2 regions of the Rhizobium sp. PRIMUS64 genome follow, and region 1 is predicted to be linked to the other one. Evidence: predicted binding sites of a transcription regulator. Region 1 holds the regulator's gene; the other holds the start of a gene.

Region 1 (7,596 bases):
TTTCGATGTGAACCTGAACGTCCGCGAAAACACCGTAACCGCCCTGATCGGCCCGTCCGGCTGCGGCAAGTCGACCTTCCTGCGCAGCCTCAACCGCATGAACGACACGATCGACGGCTGCCGCGTCACCGGCAAGATCACGCTTGATACCGACGATATTTATGATCCCGATATCGACGTCGTCGAACTTCGCGCCCGCGTCGGCATGGTCTTCCAGAAGCCGAACCCGTTCCCGAAGACGATCTACGAAAACGTCTCCTACGGCCCGCGCATCCATGGCCTTGCCAAGTCGAAGGCCGATCTCGACCAGATCGTCGAGACCAGCCTGCAGCGCGCCGGTCTCTGGAACGAAGTCAAGGACCGCGTGCACGAATCCGGCACCGGCCTGTCGGGCGGTCAGCAGCAGCGCCTCTGCATTGCCCGTGCCGTTGCCGTCAGCCCTGAAGTCATCCTGATGGACGAACCCTGCTCGGCGCTCGACCCGATCGCCACTGCCAAGGTCGAGGAGCTGATCCACGAGCTGCGCGAGAACTACACGATCGTCATCGTCACCCACTCCATGCAGCAGGCCGCGCGCGTCTCGCAGCGCACCGCAATGTTCCACCTCGGCAACCTCGTCGAGGAGAACGACACCGACAAGATGTTCACCAATCCCGACGATCCGCGTACCCAGGACTACATCATGGGCCGTTTCGGCTGATTTTGGCGACGCGAAGCCTTCCCGTTATTCGAGGATAAAGCCCCATGGCATCGACACATATTTTTTCTGCCTATGATGATGATTTGAAGTTCCTGTCCAGGCGGATTTCCGAAATGGGCGGCCTGGCCGAGCAGATGGTCAGCGAAGCCGTGCGCGCCCTCGTCAACGGCGATACCGCGCTGGCGCAGAAGGTCATTTCGGACGATGTGATCCTCGATCACGCCGAACGCGAAATCGGCGACAAGGCGATCGTCACCATCGCCCGCCGTCAGCCGATGGCTTCGGACCTGCGCGAAATCATGGGTTCGATCCGCATCGCCGCCGATCTCGAACGTGTCGGCGACCTCGGCAAGAACACCGCCAAGCGCGTCATCGCCGTCCAAAGCACCGGCGTTCCCCGCAAGCTTGCCCGCGGCCTCGAGCATCTGTCCGAGCTGGCGCTCGTCCAGCTCAAGGAAGTGCTCGACGTCTACACCAATCGTTCCGCAGACAAGGCGAATGCGATCCGCGAACGCGACAACGAGATCGACGCGATGTACACCTCGCTGTTCCGCGAGCTCCTGACCTACATGATGGAAGATCCGCGCAACATCACCAGCTGCACGCATCTTCTCTTCTGCGCCAAGAACATCGAGCGTATCGGCGACCACGCCACCAACATCGCCGAGACGATCTTCTACATGACGACAGGCGCGCAGCCGGAAGGCGACCGTCCGAAGGACGACAGCGCCAACACCGTCGGCGCGGTGACGGAATAGCCGCCCGGGCCAGTCGCCCGGACCAGTCAATTGCGTGCGCGCCCGTCCGGGCGCGCAAAGAGGTCGCAGCCAATTTCTGAATTTGCGCAGGATGCATTGCTTAAATCACCCCCGATTTAAGGATCATGCGCGAGGAGACCGACACGCATGATCCCGAGAGTTGCAGTTGTTGAAGACGAGGAAGCCCTCAGCGTGCTTCTTCGCTACAATCTCGAAGCGGAAGGCTTCGAGGTCGATACCATCCTTCGTGGCGACGAAGCCGAAATGCGGCTTCAGGAGCGCACGCCCGATCTTCTCATCCTTGATTGGATGCTGCCCGGCGTCTCCGGCATCGAGCTCTGCCGGCGTCTGCGCATGCGGCCGGAAACCGAGCGCCTGCCGATCATCATGCTGACGGCGCGCGGCGAAGAGAGCGAGCGTGTTCGCGGATTGTCGACGGGCGCCGACGATTATGTCGTTAAGCCCTTCTCGACCCCCGAGCTCGTTGCCCGCGTCAAGGCGATGCTGCGCCGCGCCCGCCCCGAGGTGCTGTCGACGGTGCTGAAATGCGGTGACATCGAGCTCGACCGCGAGACCCATCGCGTCCATCGCAAGACCCGCGAAGTCCGCCTCGGCCCCACCGAATTCCGCCTGTTGGAATTCCTGATGTCGTCACCGGGTCGGGTCTTCTCCCGCTCGCAGCTTCTGGACGGCGTCTGGGGCCACGATATCTATGTCGACGAGCGCACCGTCGACGTCCATGTCGGCCGCCTGCGCAAGGCGCTGAATTTTTCCAACATGCAGGACGTCATCCGCACCGTCCGCGGCGCCGGTTATTCGATGGAAGCCTGAGGGCTTCCATTTGAGTTGCTGACAAATCCCTGGCAAAACCGCGACGTCATCCTCGGCCTCGTGCCGAGGATCTGCGCTCGGCACAAGGCCGAGCATGACGGAGGAAAACCTGAGCTTCCATCCAGCAACAAAAAAACGGGCCACTCGGCCCGTTTCTGCATTCTAACGATGGTCAGCCCGCTCAGCTGGCCCGCGCGGCTGCCCGGCGGCGTTCGTTGACCGGCTGGTAGGCAAGCTTCTGGTGATAGCTGCAATAGGGCGAATTGTCGGGGGATTCGCAGCCGCAGAAATGGAAGTCGTCCTTCAGCGGATCGCCGACCGGCCACTTGCAGGTGCGTTCGGTCAGTTCCGTCAGGCCGAGGCGTCGGGAAATCGGCACGACCACGTTGCCTCTCGGCACGTATTCCATTTCCTCGATCGTTTCGATCTCGATCTCTTCCTTCAGCATGGTCGCGCCCTGCTGGCGGGTAACGGTGCGCGTGGCGACCCGTGAGGCGTAGTTCGGCGCGCGCGGCGCCGACGTATTGCGCTTCGGCGTTCGTGCGGCGGTGTTGGTGCCGCCGGCCTTGGCACGGCCCGGAAGGCTCAGCCGGTGCACTTTGCCGATGACCGCATTTCTGCTGACTCCGCCAAGCTGCGCAGCGATCTGGCTGGCGCTCAGTCCTTCGGCCCAAAGTTTCTTGAGTTTCTCGACCCGCTCGTCTGTCCAGTTCATGCCCTGTCTCCACCTTTTGCGTTGGTGATGGCAGAATCCCTCACCGTTGTCCCGGGAGCTCCGAAACAAGAAACGCTTGATCAATTTTGGTGACTAGTTCCGCCGCATGCAGTCTAGTAATTGATCTTTAACCTAGTGTGAGGCTGACTCCGTGACAAGAGTCGCATGAATCCGGATGAATCGAATTCGTAGTTTTCCCCAACTTGCTGCCTCTGCGTGGCATTTCTGCAATAATGCCTGTTGAAGACTGAAAATGCCGCTGTACACCCTTGCTGCATACGCTAAGGGCGCAGTTTTGTTGACATTGCAGCGCGAAAAGGAAATAGTGCCCCTCGCCGCCGCAAGGCGGCATTTTTGATTTTTCGGGCCTGGTTTCCTTAGCCGGAGTCATTGCCCGGCAACTTGATGGAGATCGCGCCATGGCTGAAGCCGCGCCGCTTTATGACACCTATTCTCGTGCCCCGCTGCGGTTCGAGCGAGGCGAGGGCGTGTGGCTGATCACCGAAAGCGGCGAGCGATATCTCGATTTCGGCGCTGGCGTTGCCGTCACGTCAGTCGGCCACAGCAATCCGCATGTCGTGGGCGCACTGAAGGAGCAGGCCGACAAGGTCTGGCACCTGTCGAACATCTATGAGATCCCCGGTCAGGAACGTCTGGCAAAACGGCTGACGGACGCCACCTTCGCCGACAAGGTGTTCTTCACCAATTCGGGTGCCGAGGCGCTCGAATGCGCGATCAAGACGGCGCGCCGCTATCAGTTTTCCAAGGGCCATCCCGAGCGCTTCCATATCATCACCTTCGAAGGCGCCTTCCACGGACGGACGCTGGCGACGATCGCTGCCGGCGGCCAAGAGAAATATCTCGAAGGCTTCGGCCCCAAGGCGCCGGGTTTCGATCAGGTGGCTTTCGGCGACATCGAAGCGGTCCGCGCCGCGATCACCGATGCCACGGCTGGAATTCTCATCGAGCCGGTGCAGGGCGAGGGCGGTGTCCGTCCTGCCACCACCGAGTTCATGAAGGCGCTCCGCCAGCTCTGCGACGACAACGGCCTGCTGTTGATCCTCGACGAGGTCCAGACCGGCATCGGCCGCACCGGCAAGCTCTTCGCCCATGAATGGGCGGGCGTGACCCCCGACATCATGGCTGTCGCCAAGGGCATCGGCGGCGGTTTCCCGCTCGGCGCCTGCCTTGCCACATCAGAGGCCGCCTCCGGCATGAAGGCCGGCACGCATGGCTCGACCTATGGCGGCAATCCGCTCGCCATGGCCGTCGGCAGCGCCGTGCTCGACATCATCCTTGCCGATGGCTTCCTCCAGCATGTGCGCGACGTCGCACTGGTCTTCCGCCAGGGCCTCGCCTCACTGAAGGATCGTTATCCCGATGTGATCGAAGATATCAGAGGCGAGGGGCTGTTGCTCGGCGTCAAGGCTGCCGTTCCCTCAGCCGAACTGCTGCAGGCGATCCGCGCCGCCCATCTGCTCGGCGTGCCCGCCGGCGACAATGTCATCCGCCTTCTTCCGCCCCTCGTGGTCACCGCCGAGGAAGCCCGCGAGGGCCTTGCCCGCATCGAGCGCGCCGCCGAGAGCATTCGCGCCTCCAAGGTCAAGAAGACGGCTTGACGAGATTGCCGCCTTCGGGCGCAGCACAGGTAAGAAGACTATGGCTCCTAAACATTTCCTCGATCTTTCGGCGGTCACATCAGCCGATCTCAGAACCATCATGAACGATGCGCTCGCCCGCAAGCAGGCCTTCAAGGCCGGCAAGGGCGACAAGCCGCTCGCCGGCAAGATGCTGGCGATGATCTTCGAGAAGCCGTCGACGCGCACCCGCGTCTCCTTCGACGTCGGCATGCGCCAGCTCGGCGGCGAAACGCTGTTCCTGTCCGGCACCGAGATGCAGCTCGGCCGCGCCGAGACGATCGGCGACACCGCCAAGGTGCTGTCGCGCTATGTCGATGCGATCATGATCCGCACCACCGAACATTCGCGGCTGGTCGAGCTTGCCGAGCATGCGACCGTGCCTGTGATCAATGCGCTGACGGATGACACCCATCCTTGCCAGATCATGGCCGACATCATGACCTTCGAAGAGCACCGCGGCCCGATCAAGGGCAAGACCATCGCCTGGACCGGCGACGGCAACAATGTGCTGCATTCGCTGGTCGAGGGGGCCGCGCGTTTCGGCTACCGCATGAACATGGCCGTACCCCTTGGCTCCGAGCCCAAGGATCACTATCTGAACTGGGCCCGCAATGAGGGCGCCGAAATCATGCTCTGCCATGATGCCGACCGTGCGGTCGCCGGCGTCGATTGCGTGGTGACCGATACCTGGGTCTCCATGAATCAGGAACATCGGGCCCGGGGTCACAATGTCTTCCAGCCTTATCAGGTCAACGCGGCCTTGATGGCCAAAGCCGGCAATGATGCATTGTTCATGCATTGCCTGCCCGCCCATCGCGGTGAGGAAGTGACGGACGAAGTGATCGACGGTCCGCAATCTGTGGTCTTCGATGAGGCGGAAAACCGTCTTCATGCGCAGAAGTCGATTCTTGCTTGGTGCCTGGGCGCGATCTGAACCATAATCGGACGTCGCGAGTCACAAACTCGCGACCGCGTGAGCGAAGGGCACGCTGGCCCATCGCTCTGAAAACTAGGAGTGAAAGCCATGGCAGAAGCTGCAGCCGCCCTCGGCCAGTTTGATTTCGCCGGCGATGACCATGTCGTCCCCTTCCAGGTGGAGGGGCTGGATGTGCGCGGTCGCGCCGTCCAGCTCGGCCCGATGCTCGATGCGATCCTCGAGCGCCATCATTATCCCGCACCCGTTGCCCGGCTGCTTGCCGAAGTCGTCGTGCTGACGGTGCTGCTCGGCACCTCGCTGAAGTTCGACGGCAAGTTCACGGTGCAGACCAAGGGCGATGGCCCGGTCGATCTCCTCGTCGCCGATTTCTCGACGCCGGAAAATGTCCGCGCCTATGCCCGTTTCGATCAGGCGCTGCTCAATAAGGCGATCGAGTCTGGTGAAACCGAGCCGGAGCAATTGCTCGGCAAGGGCGTGCTCGCCTTCACCATCGACCAGGGCAAGTTCAGCCAGCCTTACCAGGGCATCGTCGCGCTCGACGGCACTACGCTGGAAGAAATTGCCGGCGTCTATTTCCGCCAGTCGGAGCAGATCCCGACGCGCGTCCGCCTTGCCGCGGCCGAACTCTTCGATCGTGACGATGCGGGCAAGCCGCGCCATCGCTGGCGGGCAGGCGGCCTCGTCGCCCAGTTCCTGCCGGAAGCGCCGGAGCGCATGCGCCAGCCGGATCTCCACGGCGGCGACGGCGACACCGGCAACCGCCCGCATGGCGAGGACGATGCCTGGGTCGAAGCCCGTTCGCTGGTCGAGACCATCGACGCCGATGAACTCACCGATCCGCTTGTCGGTACCGAGCGGCTGCTGTTTCGCCTGTTCCACGAGCGCGGCGTGCGCGTCTATGAACCGCGCGCAGTCTTTGATCGCTGCAGCTGCTCGCGCGACAAGATCAAGGGTGTGCTGAAGGGCTTTTCGGCCGAAGAGATCGAAGCCAGCCAGGAAAACGGCGAAATCGCCGTCACCTGCGAATTCTGCTCGACCACCTACCGCTTCGAGCCGGCCGAGCTTCAGCCGGCCGAATAGTTCTGAAAAGAGGCGGTGCGCTATCGCCTCAGTTAAGCACGCGCAGCAGCCCGGGGGAATCCAGCGAGAAGGCGGGGATGTCGACATCGAACATCTCGCCTTCATCCGTTTCCATTTGGTAATGGCCGAACATCAGCCCTGAGGGCGTGTCGAGCGGGCAGCCGGAGGAGTATTCGTAGGTGTCGCCGGGGCTGAGCCGCGGCTGCTCGCCGACGACGCCGGGGCCCGTGACCTCGTCCACCTGTCCATTCTGATCGGTGATGTTCCAGTAACGGTTGACCAGGCGAACGGCGATGCCGGAATTGTTGCTGATGACAATCCGGTAACCCCAGACATAGCGATCGTCGTCCGGATCGGATTGCTCCTCCAGATAGAACGGTTCGACTATAACTTCGATGTCTCTTGTGAGGGCGCGATACATGCCTTGCACCTTAGTCAAGATATGTTACCCGTATCTTATAAGAGGCCCTGTCCGTCAAGAAACGGAACAATTATCATCGCTGAAACGGCTGTGATCCGAAGGGTTTTCGATCGTTAAGCCTAATTGTCAGTGTTAATTCCGGTTCGGAACGCCGCGGCGGGCAAACTTGTTCCCCCGGCCTCACCTTGTGAGGTCCGGCACGGCCGAACCCCAAATGAGGTCCGGCCGCGTTTATCCCTAGATCAGGCCGAAACCCTGGCAAGCGCCCGCGCGAAATCCTCGATCAGGTCGTCGGTATCCTCGATGCCGGCCGAAAGGCGGACCGTACCAGGCGAGATGCCGAGTTCGGCGCGCGCCTCTTCCGTCAGGTTCTTGTGCGTCGTCGTCGCCGGATGGGTGATCAGGCTCTTGCTGTCGCCGAGATTGTTGGAGATTTTGACGATCTCAAGCGCGTTCTGCAGCGCGAAGGCCGCATCCTTGCCGCCCTTCAGCTCGAAGGCGACCAGCGTCGAGC
Region 2 (7,596 bases), on a different contig from region 1:
CCCTTTGCCAGATGGGCCGAGATCAAATCGGCAAGCAGCCGGTCGGCGCTGGCATCGAGTGCGGCTGTGGGTTCATCGAGGATCCAGATGGGGCGGTAAGCGACGAGTAGTTTGGCGAAGGCGAATCGGCGCTGCTGGCCGGCGGAGAGATAAGCGAAGGGAAGGTGAGTGATTCCCGAAAGACCGACCGCCTCGGCGGCGTCCTCGACGGCGAGGCCGGCGTCGCCGCCTGTACTGCCGAGAAAGGTACGCCAGAAACCGAGGTTTTCTGCAACCGTAAGTTCATTCTTCATCGCATTTCTATGGCCGAGGTAGTGGCTGACCTCGCCGGGATGCCTGCCTTCCCGGCCCTCTTCGTCGCGGAAGATGACAGTGCCTTTTTCCGGCCTCAGCAGTCCGGCGGCCACACGCAACAAAGTGGACTTTCCCGATCCATTTCTACCCGTGAGAACAAGCGCCTCGCCGGCCGCCAAGTGAAAGGAAATGTTAACGAAAATGAGATCCTCACCGCGCCTTGCAGCCAGATTTTCGGCGGTGAGATGCATGCGTCGGCTCTTTCTTGGTTTCGGCTTCCGGCGGGGTCAAAAAATGTCCGATTTTGACTGTCCTCGGGTATGGCAAGTTTTTAGGAAATTATCTATAAGACCTGCAACCACGCCAGCGGTCGGCGTGAATTTCATCCTTGCGCCGAACTTGGAGCGTCTGTTCCACGTGCGGACAGCGGAAATGGCCGTACCCGCATCCTGATGTGCATTAAGTGCATAGGCGTTCGCACGACTGTGTTGGCTATCAGAAACGGGGTATCTCGTGTCTAAATCTCTTGACAGTTTCAATTGTCGTTCCACGCTTTCCGTCAACGGGAAGGACTATGTCTATTACAGCCTGCCCAAGGCTGAGGCAAACGGTCTGGCCGGCGTGTCGAAGCTTCCCTATTCGATGAAAGTGCTGCTTGAAAACCTGCTGCGCTTCGAAGACGGCCAGTCGGTCACCAAGGAGCATATCCTGGCCGTTGCCGAATGGCTGAACAATAAGGGTGCGGTCGAAAACGAAATCGCCTATCGCCCGGCGCGCGTGCTGATGCAGGACTTCACCGGCGTTCCCGCCGTCGTCGATCTTGCCGCGATGCGCGACGCGATGGTGTCGCTCGGCGGCGATCCCGAGAAGATCAACCCGCTCGTTCCCGTCGATCTCGTCATCGACCACTCCGTCATCGTCGACGAATTCGGCACGCCGCAGGCCTTCGCCCGTAACGTCGAGCTGGAATACCAGCGCAACGGCGAGCGCTACCGCTTCCTGAAGTGGGGCCAGCAGGCATTCAAGAATTTCCGCGTCGTGCCTCCCGGCACCGGTATCTGTCATCAGGTCAATCTCGAATATCTCGGCCAGACCGTCTGGACCAAGGAAGAGGACGGCGAGACGATCGCCTATCCTGATACCTGCGTCGGCACCGACAGCCACACGACGATGATCAACGGTCTCGGCGTTCTCGGTTGGGGCGTGGGCGGTATTGAAGCGGAAGCTGCGATGCTCGGCCAGCCGGTCTCTATGCTGCTGCCCGAAGTCATCGGCTTCAAGCTGACCGGCAAGCTCAAGGAAGGCGTCACGGCGACCGACCTCGTTCTCACCGTCGTGCAGATGCTGCGAAAGAAAGGCGTCGTTTCGAAGTTCGTCGAATTCTTCGGTCCTGGCATGGACAACATGCCGCTCGCCGACCGCGCGACGATCGGCAATATGGGCCCGGAATACGGTGCCACCTGCGGCTTCTTCCCCGTAGACGGCGAAACCATCAACTATCTCAACATGTCCGGCCGCACCAAGGACCGTATCGCGCTCGTCGAAGCCTATTCGAAGGCGCAGGGCATGTGGCGTGACGGCGACGGCTCCGAGCTCGTCTTCACCGATACGCTGGAACTCGATCTCAGCGATGTCGTGCCGTCGATGGCCGGCCCGAAGCGTCCGGAAGGCCGCATATCGCTCGAGAACATCGCGACCGGTTTTGCCGGCTCGATGGACACGGATTACAAGAAGCCCGGCCAGCTGAACAACCGCTATGCCGTCGAAGGCACGGATTTCGATCTCGGCCATGGCGACGTGGCGATCGCCGCCATCACGTCGTGCACCAACACCTCCAATCCGTCAGTCTTGATCGCTGCCGGTCTTCTTGCCCGCAACGCCGTTGCCAAGGGACTGAAGACGAAGCCGTGGGTGAAGACCTCGCTGGCACCGGGATCGCAGGTCGTCGGCGAATATCTCGCCAAGTCGGGCTTGCAGGCCGACCTCGACAAGCTCGGCTTCAACCTCGTCGGCTTCGGCTGCACCACCTGCATCGGCAATTCCGGCCCGCTGCCGGCGCCGATCTCGAAGACGATCAACGACAAGGGCCTTATCGTTTCCGGCGTTCTTTCCGGCAACCGTAACTTCGAAGGCCGCATCTCGCCCGACGTGCAGGCGAACTACCTCGCATCGCCGCCGCTCGTCGTCGCCTATGCGCTTGCCGGCACGGTGCAGAAGGATCTGACCAAGGAGCCGATTGGCGAGGACCAGAGCGGCAACCCGGTCTATCTCAAGGACATCTGGCCGACCTCGAAGGAAGTCCAGGAATTCATCCTGAAATACGTGACCCGCGAGCTCTACGAAAGCAAATATGCCGATGTCTTCAAGGGCGACGTCAACTGGCAGGCCGTTCAGGTTCCGCCGGGCCAGACCTATGCCTGGGACGACAATTCGACCTACGTGCAGAACCCGCCCTACTTCGTCGGCATGGGCAAGAAGGGCACCGGCGTTTCCGACATCAAGGGCGCCCGCGTTCTCGGCCTGTTCGGCGACAAGATCACCACCGACCACATCTCGCCTGCCGGTTCGATCAAGGCTGCATCGCCGGCCGGTGCCTACCTCATCGGCCACGACGTCGCCGTTGCCGACTTCAACCAGTACGGCACGCGCCGCGGCAACCATGAAGTGATGATGCGCGGCACCTTCGCCAATATCCGCATCCGCAACCACATGCTCGGCCCGAACGGCAAGGAAGGTGGCTACACCATCCACTACCCGTCGAAGGAAGAGACCTCGATCTACGACGCCGCCATGCAGTACAAGCAGGAAGGCGTGCCGCTCGTCATCTTCGCCGGTGTCGAATACGGCAACGGCTCCTCGCGTGACTGGGCTGCCAAGGGCACCAACCTGCTCGGTGTCAAGGCGGTGGTCGCCCAGTCCTTCGAGCGCATCCATCGCTCGAACCTGGTCGGCATGGGCATCATTCCCTTCGTCTTCGAAGAGGGCACGACCTGGCAGAGCCTCGGCCTCAAGGGCGATGAACTCGTCACCATCGAAGGTCTGGAAAAGATCAAGCCACGCGAGAAAAAGATCGCCAGGATCACCTATGGCGACGGCACCGTGAAAGAGGTTCCGCTGCTGTCGCGCGTCGATACGCTCGACGAGGTGATCTACCTCAACAATGGCGGCATCCTGCAGACGGTTCTGCGCGATCTCGCTGCCTGATTTTTAAGAAACTCACATGATAATGGCCGCCGGAGAGCAGTTTCCGGCGGCTTTTCTTTGCGGCGACAGTATTTAAACGGGGCTCACGATGATTTGTTTTGCGCAAGTTCCCGTCGAGCTACGTCTCACCCGTTCGTGACTTTTCGTTTGGACCCGGAAGGATTATTCGTACGTTCATATGTCAGGGCCTCCGGTTCGAACACGCCGTCGGCGCTGAAAAAGAGGTGCAGGTGAATGTCCCCCCGTTTTTTGATTCCGCTGATCGCTAGCGTTGTTTTCTCAGGCCCGTTGCAGGCCGAGGACGGCACGCCGAAAGGTGTCGTCGAACTCTTCACGGCGCAGGGCTGCTCCTCCTGTCCTCCCGCTGACGCCGCTTTCCGCAAGCTGGTGAACCAGGGCGATGTCATCGCGCTCGCCTATCATGTCGATTACTGGAACTATCTCGGCTGGGCCGATACGCTGAGCTCCAAGGAAAACACCGAGCGGCAGTACGGCTATGCCAGGACGATGGGCCGAAGCAACGTCTACACGCCGCAGGCCATCGTCAACGGACGCGGCCATCTGGCCGGCGCCGATCTCAACGGAATCAACAGCAAGATCGACACCTTTAGCAGCGAAGGCAACGGTCTGACTGTTCCCATCAACGCCGCGATGCGCGGCGACGAACTGGAGATCAAGATCGGCGCCGGACAGGGCAAAGCCAATGTCGTGATGGTCTATTTCGACAAGGAAAAGACAATCGACGTCGAAAAGGGTGAGAACAGCGGCCAGAAGATCTCTTATCTGCACAGCGTCACCAATGTCGAAACCGTCGGCATGTGGGACGGCAAGGCGACCAGTCTGACGCTGCCGGCCAGCGTCCTGCAGCGTCCGCAGCTCGAGGGCTGCGCGATTCTGCTGCAATCGGCGACTGCAGACGGCGATCCGGCAGCGATCCTTGGCGCAACCGTGGTGATGGCTGGAAAAAATATCTGAAATTTCATCCGGTTACGGATGAAATACTGGGGCGGCCCGGCCGAGCGTATTCGGGGCTGGGGTTAAGGTCGATACGCTCCGCCGGGCCCTTTGGCGCGCTGGCGCCAAACTGGAATTCATAAATCTCCTGCAAATGAGGCGCTGTTTTGACTGAAATGCGGCGCTGTCGAGAAAGCGTTGGCCTGCCCAGCGCATCATGCCTTCCGAAAATCGGACCCAACTTTCGGAAGGCATGATGCGCAGACTCAAAGTGCTACAGCGCCCTTGCGCGAGAGACGCGCGGCGCTGTGGTGCGGCCGAATGTGGCGGCTGGCACTCTTGCAATTTGCGGCGGCTCGGGCAAACTGTCACTCTCCTGTCACATGTGGAGGCCTTGTGAGACTGATGACAGATCAGCCGGATTTGCGACACGGCGAAAGCCGTTCCGTCGACCACAGTTCCTCAGTCGTCGTCGATCTCAGGGAATACAAGCAAAGCAAGGACCCGCTTCCGGTGACCTTCCACCGGCGCGAACTGGACGCCATCCTCTGGATCTACGGCCGTATGGTCGGTGACGGTGAATGGCGCGACTACGCCATCGATCACCTCAAGGACAGGGCAGTCTTTTCCGTCTTCAAGCGTTCCGGCGAAATGCCGCTCTTCCGCATCGAGAAAAACCCGAAGCTCGCCGCCAAGCAGGGCGCCTATTCCGTCATCAACACCAACGGTACGATCCTGAAGCGTGGTCACGAGCTGAACCAGGTGCTGAAGGTGTTCGACAAGGCCCTGAAGCTCGTCGACAAGTAAGCCGCACTTACAGCGCTGCGCCTCTTTCCAAACGCGCAAAGCACGATGCGCTAGCCGGCAAACAGCGTGCCGGGATAGGCTGACGGGTCCGGATCGGTGCCCATGCCCTCACCGAGGACGCGCTGCATGAACATCGTATCCAGCCAGCGGCCGTGCTTGTAGCCGGTGCCCTTCATCAGACCGACCTCCTCGAAGCCGGCTGCGCGATGAAGCGCGATCGAGGCGGGGCTGGCGCCGCCGATGACGGCGGCCATCTGACGGAAACCGAGTCCGGTGCAGCGGGTGATCAGTTCGGCGAGCAGCGCCTTGCCGATGCCCCGGCCGCGGGCCTCAGGCGCGAGATAGATCGAATCCTCGACCAGCCAGCGATAGGCGGGACGCGTGCGAAACGCCGAGGCATAGGCGTAGCCGAGCAGGCTTCCATCCGCATCGGTTGCGGCAATATAGGGATATTGCTGGCTGACGATCGCCGCAAAACGTTGCGCCAGCTCGGCCTCGGTCGGCGGCACGATCTCATAGCTCGCGACGCCGTTCAGGACGGATTCGCGATAGATATCGGCAATGGCGGGAATATCGGCGTTCGAGGCATCGCGCAGGAGGAAGGACATTTCGCGGCAGGTCCATAGGAGTGGGTAAGGCCTTCCTACTGCATAATTCCTTAAATCGGAATCGATTTAAGGACGAAATTATGCAGCAATTCAAAATGCTACAGCGTCCTTTGCGCGTCTGAAAAGACGCGCGGCGCTGTCGAACCACCCCGCGAAAGCCTGCGCAACAAAAAAGGCGGCCGAAGCCGCCTTTTCGATCTCAGTCTGCCCTGCTTATTTACGGTTGCCCATGAACTGCAGCAGGAACATGAAGAGGTTGATGAAGTCGAGATAGAGCGTCAGCGCACCCATGATCGCCTTGCGACCGGCGACGGCGACGTCATCGGCTTCCAGGTACAATTCCTTGATCCGCTGCGTATCGTAGGCGGTGAGGCCTGCGAAGATCAGGACGCCGAGCACCGAGATCGCGAACTGGACGGCGGACGACGCCAGGAAGATGTTGACCAGCGAAGCGATGATCAGGCCGAAGAGACCCATCATCAGGAACGAGCCCATCGCCGACAGGTTACGCTTCGTCGTGTAGCCGTACAGCGACAGCGCGCCAAAGGAGGCGGCGGTGACGAAGAAGGTCTGAACGACGCTCTGGCCCGTGTAGATCAGGAAGATCGACGAGAGCGACAGACCGACGAGCGCAGCGTAGACCGCAAAGGTCGTCTGGGCGGCGGCCACCGTCATGGTATTGATCCGGAAGCTCAGGAAGAACACCAGAGCGAGCGGCGCCAGAATGACCACCCACTTCAGCGGGCTTACATAGATCGCCTGACCGAAAGCGGTCAGTTCGCCATTGGCGAAGGCGAATTGGAACGACAGATATGCGGCCACACCGGTGATCGCCAGACCCAGCGCCATCAGGTTGTAGACCTTGAGCATATAAGCGCGCAGGCCTTGATCAATCATCTCGCCGGTCTGAGCGCGGCTTTGATAGTTACGAAGATCAGCCATAGTTTCCTCTTACAAGCTCCGATGGATATACGGTGTCGGGGTTTTCGACCCGGGCGCCGCTGCGGAGCTCCAGCATGCCTGCGAACAATATGAGGCTTTCGCCCATTGCAAACAAGAGGCTTGCAAAGCCTCGGCCGGTTAAATCGCCGTAAGGTGAAGGGTTTGAGTGCCGCTGCCCGGTCAGAGCTCGCGCAAAACGGGGGCCGCCTTCTGCCCAAGGATGCGCCAGGTGCCGATAAGGCCGATGCCGACGGTGAGGACGAGCGCGGTCACAAGCGTCAGTCCCGCCACGTCGGGCAGAAATGTCGAGGGTAGACGCATGATGCGGGCGACGATGAACCAGGCGGCAACGCCGCCGGCGATCAGCGCGAAGATTGCGGTCGCAAGCCCGAGGATCAGATATTCGTAGCTGAAGGCGCGGATCAGCATGGCGCGCGTGGCGCCGAGCGTCTTCAGCACCACCGCGTCGTGGGTGCGCGCCCGGTTTCCGGCGGCAAGCGCGCCGGCAAGGACGAGGATCGAGGCGATGAGGGCGACGGAGGCTGCGGCGCGGATCGCGGTCGCAAGCTGTGCGACCAGCTGGTTGACGATATCGATCGCGTCCTTGACGCGCACACTGGTGATCGTCGGATAGGTGTTGGTGACGGATTTCAGGATCGCCGCATCTTCGGCCGGTGTCGAAGAGGGATCGGTCAGCGTCGCGAGCCACGCATGCGGGGCGCCGCGGAAGGTATTCGGCGAGAAGACCATGACGAAATTGATCGACAGCGATTCCCACTCGACGCGG

What was found. The regulator PhoB, encoded in region 1, activates phosphate uptake and scavenging genes when phosphate is short. The targets are predictions, from matches to a motif close to TGTCATNNANCTGTCAT.
Region 2: a site for PhoB is predicted at 4,819-4,835, ahead of MOV76_RS25690 (DUF2794 domain-containing protein). Genes of this name have one in related genera too.

Annotation. Positions count from the first base shown of each region.
Region 1 covers NZ_JALBGX010000182.1:3,560-11,155, reverse strand. Annotated here, with positions in the region: gene pstB (phosphate ABC transporter ATP-binding protein PstB) at 1-700, shown strand, start outside; gene phoU (phosphate signaling complex protein PhoU) at 745-1,458, shown strand; gene phoB (phosphate regulon transcriptional regulator PhoB) at 1,606-2,289, shown strand; gene MOV76_RS35845 (GcrA family cell cycle regulator) at 2,471-3,004, opposite strand; gene MOV76_RS35840 (aspartate aminotransferase family protein) at 3,424-4,623, shown strand; gene argF (ornithine carbamoyltransferase) at 4,664-5,578, shown strand; gene MOV76_RS35830 (Hsp33 family molecular chaperone) at 5,669-6,661, shown strand; gene apaG (Co2+/Mg2+ efflux protein ApaG) at 6,690-7,082, opposite strand; gene MOV76_RS35820 (O-succinylhomoserine sulfhydrylase) at 7,325-7,596, opposite strand, start outside.
Region 2 covers NZ_JALBGX010000079.1:12,958-20,553, forward strand. Annotated here, with positions in the region: gene ccmA (heme ABC exporter ATP-binding protein CcmA) at 1-545, opposite strand, end outside; gene acnA (aconitate hydratase AcnA) at 808-3,498, shown strand; gene MOV76_RS25685 (thioredoxin family protein) at 3,733-4,473, shown strand; gene MOV76_RS25690 (DUF2794 domain-containing protein) at 4,858-5,259, shown strand; gene MOV76_RS25695 (GNAT family N-acetyltransferase) at 5,310-5,867, opposite strand; gene MOV76_RS25700 (Bax inhibitor-1/YccA family protein) at 6,081-6,809, opposite strand; gene MOV76_RS25705 (ABC transporter permease) at 6,990-7,596, opposite strand, start outside.